DNA from 3 places in the Paenibacillus hunanensis genome. Region 3 is predicted to be linked to each of the others. Evidence: riboswitches for the same ligand, from Rfam matches in the RefSeq annotation. Region 3 holds a riboswitch; each other region holds the start of a gene.

Region 1 (3,283 bases), 340 kb from region 3:
GCGGGAAGGAATAAGGGAACGGACTCAGTGGAGCCGCGGGAATCTACTGGATTAGGAGTAAATGTAGATTCCCGCCCCTCCTCAGAGGTAAGATATTTTGCTACGCAAAAATCACTCTTCATTGAACCCCGTTTTAGAAAATCGCTAACACTGCAAGTCATCCTTTTCCCTTATTTCCTTCCCTCCGTTCCGTGCTGCTCGCAGCATATGTTGTAAAGGGCTAAGACTCTCACTGCAAGGACAGACACAATAGAAATAAGAAAGATTGCTAAAAGTGGATCATTTCGTTTTTTTCACTCTTAGATTCAGTTCTTAAATGTATCAGAGATGAAGCAGGCGCTAACATCCACTTGTACGGGTGGGAGGTAGCAATAAGAACTTTACTTTAAGAACCTTGAATGTAGTGAAGCATCTGATGAGGTTGAAGAATGTTTTACATGCTTTATTTGATGTTAGTTTGTAATTCTATTCCCTCGCTGCATATCCATATTACGCGCATCACGTTGTACCTTCCTTCTTCGCTCATTATCGCGTCAGCTATCGGTCTGGTGAGATGAGCCGAGTTGTTGTAATTGGTGGGAAAGGTAGGTATTTACGCCTTTGGGGCGTTTTAGAGCGAGCTTGTACATGGCTTTGGCGACGGTGGTGGCTTGGATGGGTTTGTATTTGGATAGCCCTCCTCGCAGCAGGGGCGATACTACGCTGGAAATAGCGGCAGCCGTGCGTTCGCCGAGTCGGAATTCTTTGCGTTCTCCTAGTAGCAGGGAGGGCTGGACGATGGATAGGGATGGGTAGCCGAGTGTAGATAGTTGCTGCTCTAGCTCGCCTTTGATACGGGAATAGAAGATGCGTGAGTTAGCATCTGCTCCCATGGCGCTGATGAGCAGGAAGTGTTCGGCTCCCCTTGCCCGGGCTAGCTCAGCCAGTCGGAGCGGGTAGGTGACATCGATCTGGTACATGCGCTCCTGGCTGCCTGCTTGTTTGATCGTAGTGCCGAGGCAGCAATATACATCGGTGGCTTGCCATGTATCCGCATGCTGGTCTAAATGATCGTAATCGGTCACGATCTGCTCAACCTGTATATACGACTGCCAGTCTGGTACGATTTGGCGTACAAGCACTTTGATACGGTCATAGGTTGGTTCATGGACGAGGATATCGACCAGCGAGCGCCCGACCAGACCTGTAGCGCCTGCGACGAGTGCTATGCGTTCTGTCAGTTTACTTCCCCTCCATTCTGTCTGCTAGTATCCATTATGCTGTGTGTTGTGGCTCGATCGGATCGCTCGCTTGCTATGTTTTACTCGTATCGCGCTTCCCTTAGAGTGCTTCCTGTAAAACGATTGGAAGAAGCGTTTCGTTTGTACCTCTATTCTTTATCCCTATACCTATCTATCAGGTGATCTCTCGATCATATTCCATCCCTATATCTCGATTCCTGTATAGCGTCTTCCTTCATATATTTCCTTCATATCATTCGTATGTGTAATTGCAGTTCTGTTATTTATACATGTGTATACCCGAATGCGCAGATGCTGCGTCATTCGGGTGTCAGGCTATGATGCTGCTCAGAGCAAAAAGGCGACACTGCCGCCATTCGTGTGCACAATATGATCGGCACCCAGTCCTCTGTAGATCATGCGTGAATTACTGCTTTCGGTAATAACGTAGATCGGCTCGCTTGTCCATGTACGGCACATTTGGATATACCGACAGCAGAGCGGCAGGCTGCGTTCAAATAGATACACTTTACCGACAGCTAGCTGTGGAATGGTCCATTCGTCCTGGCGCTGTGTATCGAGCAACAGCACATGAGCCACACCCATTCGTTCTAGTTTTACCTTTTCTGCATAGCTATTTACGATCGCGGCAAAGGCAATTCCTTTGACCTTGAGCAGCTGCATAAACTGCTCCCCTGCACGCGTCGCTGGAGATACCAGCACATACTCCTTAGGCAACTCCGATTCCTGCTCCAACTCCATCTCTTTCTCCTCCAATTGTGTGAAGGCAAACAAAAAAGAAGCTGCACAAGAGGTTTTCTCGCCAGCTTCTCAGGCATTCCGCACGCAGACATAGCTGCGCTTACCGGATGTCATGATCATTGTCGCCTCTCTTATATTCAGCTTACGAGGTTAGCTGACGGATTCGGAAGTAAGAGTCTCCCTACAGATAGCAGTCGATCTTAATGGATCGCTGCGATACCGATTCACCCCTGAACAGTCTGTGATGGCTGTTCGCTGGTTCCCCCGCTCCCCGGCTACAGAGCGTCTTCTCTGCGGCTCGGACATTAAGCTGGTTACGGCGCCAATATAGATGTCGTACACCGTAATTTATGAACTTGAGACGAATCATACTCCCCTGTTCAGGCAAAGTAAAGACGAGCGGTTTCGCATTTGGTGTCAATTTGATCATTTCACAGGACAAAATGATCGTTTACCTTCTATTTTCGCTTATTTACACATTATTATTCACGTATACTAGCTTTTTGTATAAAGTAAAGCAAAACCGAGCATTATCGAACTAATGGCATGAATAAAGGGAATGAATCCGATTACATGCATAGCAGCTGACTTAAATGACGGTCTATAGACTTTATCTGGCATTTACGTTGCCTGCAAAATGCCCTATGATGGCTGACAACTAAACCTCACATTCAAAGGAGTGTATGTACGTATGTTATCTGCTGTTGCCACCCTGATTCAGCCTACGGTTGATTCGCAGCTCGTTCCGGTTCATGCTCGTGTTCAGCGGATGGAGCTATTTGTATATGATCAGGCGAAGCTCGCATTGCCAGAATCTTGTCGTCCGCTACATTGTGGCTTGCTGCGCCTATCCGGTGGCGGAGCTACAGGCTGGGCAGAGTTTGAGTTTTCGGATGGATCGGCGCATCTGGATCTAATCAAGTGGGGGCAAGTGTTCCGTCGTCTCAAGCACGTGGAAGCAGCAGAAGCCAGAATCCTTATTCACCAATACGAATCCCTATGGGGCTTCACACGCACCCATCTGGCAGCAGAAGCACTCACCGCATGGCACAAAGCGCTGTCGGAAGGTGTCTCAGGGGCAGAATCAGGTATAGAGGCTTCATCTTATATGACAGGATGGACAGGATTACCGACTGAACGGGAATTTCTCAGCTATTATTGTCAGTCTTATTATTCTTTTTGAGCCATGCTGGTTAAGTGTCTATAAAGGGCGACTGGCAGCAAGCAAATAGATATTTATATCATTGTGGGCATCAGCTATCTGTATATTAACGCATGTTCAAAGTCTGTACTGGCATCTT
Region 2 (3,283 bases), 2.6 Mb from region 3:
TCAGCCCGTTCGATATTTGTATCGACGGGCTTTTATAGATGTCGCCTGTATGGTTATACAATACAGAGTAGATTGAAGTGAACGATATTCCCATCCACTTGAGGTGAATCTTATATGAAGCCACTGATTCATGAGATCGAGCAACATTTTAGTCTGCTACGTGAGGAAGAGCTTACTGCCCATTCTACGCTGATACATATGCGACAGCAGACAGCGCTGTTAATGCCCTACGAGCATTATGCCGTCCAGTTTTATCCAGAGTTTTATCGGTTTCTCTATGAAAATAAGGAATGGATCGTCTTCGGGCAGGATCTGGGCGGTTACTTTGTCCTGTCATGGGAGAGGCAATGGATCGGCTATTTGTACCAGGAGGAGGATTCGTATCGTATAGCCTATTGCAATGATACATGGCATCATTTTATTAGCTTTTATCATGCTTTTACGAGTGTAGTGCTCCAACAGCTGATCGACAAGCAAGCAGTCTGTACAGATCGCGTTCTAGACCTGGATTCATTGCTAGATACGCTGACTCATTATTATATGGAGATTGATGCGCAGGCGATGCAGGAAGAGCATCATTTCTGGGCAATTCGGCTATATGAATTATCTGAAGGCTTCTTTCCGCTGGATGGTCAAACAATAGCGATGTACCACTCATTGGAATAGCTTTGTTTTAATTTTGGCGTAAAAGCGTCATTTTTCGATTACTTCAGGCGAAGCTTTATCACTAGTAACAGGTATACCATAACCATTTTATAGTAGACCAATGGCATCCTGAGCAGTCGATATATACTTATTTTTGCAAGTGTGAATAATGACATATCATTTTGCGAAATGAGATGAAAAGTAAACTGAAAACACTGAAATATAATGTAAAATTGGAGATAATGAGCGTTATGAGGAGAAAAAAGGAGCTTGCGGAAGGTATCCTTTTACTGCATTTTCAAAAAAGAAAGCTGTGGGAATCCACGGCTTTTTTTGCCTTTTTGATCTGCTTTACACTTCTGAATTACAGGAGTAATATACATTTCAGGATTTAGAGATTCGCGATCGCAACGACTTCTCTCATGCTCGCCGAAGCGCACAGCAGCAGGAAAGCACAATCGTGCTACGCCAGACTGTCCAGACGATCGGTGCAGCAGGAAGCGTACAGATGCGAATCGGCATTTGTCCAGATCAAACAACTGAATTTCAGAAGTTTCTTGTTCTTATTGCTGAGTTTCCGGTCATTACCGGAAAACGGGGGAACCAATTCGCAGCATGTCAAAGGTGTGAGAGCCGTTGATCATCTGCATGGGGTGAATCCGTCAGCGCCGGTAACCATGGGGCCGGCGCTGATGGTAGGGCGACTCTCACCGCCCGAATCCGACAGCTAACCTCGTAAGCGCAAGTCGGGAGAGGAGTGTGGAACTTGTGCCATCATGACACAGGGTATAGACGCTCTGTGTTTTCTTATGCCTTGCTAACGCTCATTAGCTTCTGAAGCCAGACGCACTAGACTGGTGGTTGTGCTGAACTACCTGTGTTGAAAAGAGTGATCTATTCGCTCATTCAAACAGCGTAGAGGATTGTGGACAATTTGAACCTCAATACGATCATTATGATCATCGATCGTAGCTCTTTTACATGATACACGCTTAATCTCCTGTCGACTCGTGCTTGCGAGATAGCTACAGGAGAGCGGGGGAACCATTCGTCAGACCATGCTTCCAGCAGGGCAACTGACACGGGGTGAATTCCGGCAATGCCGGAACGGGCAATCTTCCAGCCCGAACCCGACAGCTAACCTCGTCAGCGATTCAGGAAGAACTTATATCCGGCTTACGTCATCCTGGTCTGCACATCATTATGTGTCAGTCCGGTTACGCACGGAAGAAGCCCGGTGAAAAGTTCGATTTTTACCGAGGCTTCTTTTTTTGCGCCTAATTTCGTGTTTTTCGACTCAAAATCGTTTGATGTGAAGTCAAATTGCAATGAAAATCAAATTTAATCTCACGCATGTTGATGCTGAAGGGGAAAGAAACCATGTTGGACATTTTAATGATTGTGCTCATTTTACTCATGGCATTCGGGCTTGGTGGACTGGGGATCTGGTCATCCAGAGTGATCGGAGAGCGAGGAGAAGAACAATGATCTGGCTATTATGGCTCATTATTGCAGGCTTGCTGGTGTACTTGTGTTACGCCCTGATCTATCCGGAAAAATTTTAAACAGGCAGGAGAGAGTGAGTGAGTATGTTCGCATATATCGGAGTTGCATTAACCTTACTAATTGCGCTGTTATTAGCGCGTCCAATGGGAGCTTACATTTCCCGTGCATTTGATTATACACCGGGGAAGCTGGATCGCTTCTTTGGTCCACTGGAAAAGATCATTTATAAGCTGGGTGGTATCCGGCAAAATAACCAGACATGGAAGCAGTATCTGGTCGCGTTACTTGTTAGCAATACCGTTATACTATTGATCGTGTATATTATTTTCCGTTTGCAGGATAAGCTGCCACTGAATCCAGCAGGTATTGCGGCGATGAGCCCGGATCTTGCCTTTAATACAGCGATTAGCTTTTTAACGAATACGAATCTACAGCATTATAGCGGTGAAAGTGGCTTGTCCCTTTTCTCGCAAATGTCGGCTATTATTTTCTTGATGTTTGTCTCACCAGCGACAGGTATTGCCGCTTCGATCGCGTTTATGCGTGGTCTGGCTGGTAAGCCGATGGGGAACTTTTTCGTCGATCTGGTACGTGCGATTACACGTATTTTGCTGCCACTATGCGTGGTCGCTGCATTGATCTTTATTAGTCAGGGTGTACCGCAGACGCTGCACACGTCCGTCACAGCAACTACGCTGGAGGGAACACAGCAACAGATCGGCATGGGCCCAATTGGGAGCTTCCTTGCAATTAAGGAAATGGGGAACAATGGTGGTGGCTTTTTCGGTGCCAACTCTGCCCATCCTTTTGAGAATCCAGATGCGATCAGTAATCTGCTGCAAATGCTTCTGATGCTACTCGTGCCGATCTCGCTTCCATTTACGTACGGACGCATTGTCGGTAATCCGAAGCAAGGACGAATCCTGTTTGTATCGATGGCAATTATGTTCCTGATCATGCTCAGCTCTTCATTATATGCAGAGCATCAAGGCAACCCACTTATCAATCAACTCGGATTACAGCAAAGTGCAGGCTCTATGGAAGGGAAAGAGGTTCGATTCGGTATTGAGGAATCTTCATTATACTCGGTGGTAACTACCGCGTCGGAGACAGGTGCAGTCAATACGATGCA
Region 3 (3,283 bases):
TTCACCATATCCATATCCACATAGATCCGGTCGCATGCCAATGCCGAGCCTTATCGTGCCTGTAAGAGGGAAGAACTGAGCGAAGCCACAAAGCTCGTCTGTTGCATCGAGAATAGACACATACTGCTGTTCCCGCAGCTGTGGATCGCCAAACTCAATTCCTAGCTGCTGCATCTGTTCCCAAGGCAACCAGCCATAAATGTTATAAGGCGGCTCATACTGCCAGTTACAAATGAGAGCAGCATGCTCTGTACGCATCGGTACGACGGAAAAAGGTAGTACACATGCAGGCTGCATCGCAAAGCTCCTTTCGATACCATGGAATAAATCGAATAAAATTATAAAATAAATATTGGAAAATGTGTTTACCATAATTTATCCGCGGGTAATTATAAGTAGACATAATTATATGGTTGCCTTATTTTTATTTTAACTTTTTTTGTATAAAGTGTAACCTAATCCAGCTTCATTTCGTTTATATAGTATACAGCTACAAAGCGTAAGAGCACATAAAAAAACCGCAAAAGATTCTGGCGGGAATCCTTCGCGGTTTATATTGATAGTCGATTCATTGTTGTCGAAGTTGCATAATGGTCGAATTAATTGTCTGTAGCGTAAGTGTCAAAAGCATAGTTGCTCATAACACGTTTAGCGCCGACAAAACGATCAGCATAATAATCCATGCTAAGATTATCAATTCGTACACCTTTGGATGTAGAAGCGTGTGCGAATTGAGTGCTGCTTACCATAACGCCTACATGTGAAACTCCTGCTCCAGTCGTGTTGAAGAATACGAGGTCACCAGCTTGCAGATCGCCTTTGCTTACTGCTTCGCCTACCTGGTACTGCGACGTGGATTGACGCGGCAGATCAATGTTCATTTTACTGAATACATATTGTGTGAATCCGGAGCAATCGAAACCGTTGAAAGATGTTCCCCCGATGCGGTACGGTGTTCCCATTGCTGGTTCAATGATCTGGTCCATTCTGGAGTCTGCATGTGCATTGCTGTTCCCCATAACAGTAAATGCAATTGCAAATCCCATGAGTGCGGCGGTTAGTTTCTTTTTCATGTTAAATCGATTGTCCCCTTCCAATGCCTACGAGGTTAGCTTAAGGATTCGGTAGAAGGTCTCCCCTATGATCCCTCTCTTGCAAGATCAATTCACCCAAAACGGTTCCCCCGCTTTCCGGTGCCACGAAATTTGGCTTTACACATTTGATTAATGCACCGTACGACGATATCCAACTTTTACGACAATTTTCGGCTTTTCTGACAATAGTTACAAGCTTACTTTTAAAGTTTACAAAGTTGTTACTAAAAACTTGCTGGGTTTATTCTAACAAAGGTTCTTTACTTTGGCAATGTCTGTTATGCACTTTTTACCTGAAAAATCTTGTCATCTTTGTGAGCAGCATGGTGAAAACCGCGCCATTAAAGGGATTACAATTATTAAAAAAATTTAATCTTTAGTCGAAAAATCCCGTATAGTTCGTTCGATATATGCATTTAGACCTATAAAAGTGATTTTTCTGTCGTTTTACTTTGTCATCTTTTAGACTGCTATCCTGCTAGCTTATCGCTATTCAGGCAAAAGATTAACGTTGTTACTCATAGCTCCGTTGGTTTTTCACACTCGATCCGCTACAATAAGGTTACGACTGCTTACAGTGTTAGCGATCTCCTAACACGAGGTGCAATAAAAAGTGATTTTTGCGAAGCAAAATATCTTACTGCTATTGGGGCTCGTGTCTGCATGGGAAGCGTAAAGCACGTTTATAGATCAGACAGAATAGGATAACGTCAGATGAGGGCTAGTATGATGTGATTATGCTTATCGTGATATCTTACTTCTATAGAAAGAAATCAATGGTTCTATATTCTGTTCTATTCTATATAGAAGTCGTTTAAGCTTTGCCAAAGCATAGTTATAGACAAAAATGACCGTCAGACATGTAGCAGCTATCCTGCAAAAGGTTTGTAAGATATGAAACGCTGCTTTTTTTATATCGGCAGCAAATATAAATTATGAACAGAAAAGGAGTATTTTTCAACATGGATCAAAATATGGATCAAAATCAATCAGCTCAACCTGCCAAAAAAGCGATGTCTCTGAACATCATTAGTAGCAGTACGAAGAGCAGTAAACATAAAGGCTTTGGTGCGGGTGCGATCAATCTGAATAACGTTTCTCCTATTATTATTGATGGAGGCGAAGCGAAGATTGATATCGGCGCCATGCACGCAAAAAGTAAAGTAGAGCGCGGCATCAAGTTCACCACCAATCGTGAGGAGCTGGAAGGCGGACGTCAGGTATGGGTCGTCTGGGTCGCGGTAGATAAGCAGCCAGAAGGCGGAAGCTATGCTGGAGCCACAGCCTGCGAGATGTGGATTGATGAGGAGCATAAAAAGGGCTGGAAAATCCTCGCCGACCATGTGAACAAGCTGGACTATGCGATCAAGCGCCGTATTATGCTGAGTGAGCTTGGTCCGGATGATAAGGCAGCGCTGAAAACATTGCTTGTGAGCCATAATGAAGAATGGTGGAATCGTTCTTCGGATGAGCTGAAGCAGGTGCTGGAGAGCTAAAACAAGCAACGAATACTACACTATGAACGTTAAAACATGAGAGTATACGCCGACTACAGCTTTTTCAATTCGTGAATGAAGCTCGTAGTCGGCTATTTTTATATCCAAAGCGAAAGAATGGGTGCTCGTTCATTCATCCATGCTTGTCATCTCTTCTATTTGCATAAAACAGATACAGAGGATGTATAGACGCTTCCAGCGCAATTTCCAGTGGGAATGTATATTTATACAGCAGAAATTCAATGATTCCACTATAAAATCAATACATTTGCATAAAATATTTAGAGGAATCACCGGAAAACATTATCATCTTCTGGAAAAATAGGGTATAAATGATTAAAACCTTTAGTCCCGTTATGAAATTGGAAAATAGCTTTTGTTAATGCACAATCCATTGTTATAATTGCCTTACAGTCATCTTCGTAAGAAAGCTAACCCTTGCGTGACTAAATTATTCTACAGATGGAGGGAGCAGTATATGCCTAACACAAATGCTATTAAGACACGTGCCATCCATACAGGTATACCCGGACTCGACGAAATTTTGCATGGCGGTATCCCACCGGGTGCTGTAGTGATTCTGGAGGGCGAGCCTGGAACCGGAAAAACGACGATCGGTATGCAGTTTCTGGTAGAGGGTGCAGTTAGCTTCAACGAACCGGGAATTTATATCACATTTGAGGAGTTGCCGGA

The links. Region 3 has a riboswitch for cyclic di-AMP ahead of SK066_RS00415 (C40 family peptidase). Riboswitches for the same ligand answer to the same signal wherever they lie in the genome.
Region 1: it holds a riboswitch for cyclic di-AMP, as region 3 does, so the genes downstream of both, SK066_RS22140 (hypothetical protein) here and SK066_RS00415 (C40 family peptidase) in region 3, are expected to answer to the same signal.
Region 2: it holds a riboswitch for cyclic di-AMP, as region 3 does, so the genes downstream of both, kdpF (K(+)-transporting ATPase subunit F) here and SK066_RS00415 (C40 family peptidase) in region 3, are expected to answer to the same signal.

Annotation. Positions count from the first base shown of each region.
Region 1 covers NZ_CP139194.1:5,441,909-5,445,191, forward strand. The annotation lists gene SK066_RS22135 (oxidoreductase) at 534-1,220, opposite strand; gene SK066_RS22140 (hypothetical protein) at 1,569-1,982, opposite strand; cyclic di-AMP (ydaO/yuaA leader) riboswitch at 2,106-2,277, opposite strand; gene SK066_RS22145 (hypothetical protein) at 2,674-3,165, shown strand.
Region 2 covers NZ_CP139194.1:3,180,182-3,183,464, reverse strand. The annotation lists gene SK066_RS12830 (hypothetical protein) at 115-666, shown strand; cyclic di-AMP (ydaO/yuaA leader) riboswitch at 1,203-1,402, shown strand; cyclic di-AMP (ydaO/yuaA leader) riboswitch at 1,625-1,812, shown strand; gene kdpF (K(+)-transporting ATPase subunit F) at 2,130-2,210, shown strand; gene kdpA (potassium-transporting ATPase subunit KdpA) at 2,235-3,283, shown strand, end outside.
Region 3 covers NZ_CP139194.1:97,421-100,703, forward strand. The annotation lists gene SK066_RS00410 (GNAT family N-acetyltransferase) at 1-297, opposite strand, end outside; gene SK066_RS00415 (C40 family peptidase) at 600-1,073, opposite strand; cyclic di-AMP (ydaO/yuaA leader) riboswitch at 1,083-1,221, opposite strand; gene SK066_RS00420 (YwhD family protein) at 2,069-2,590, shown strand; gene SK066_RS00425 (ATPase domain-containing protein) at 3,069-3,283, shown strand, end outside.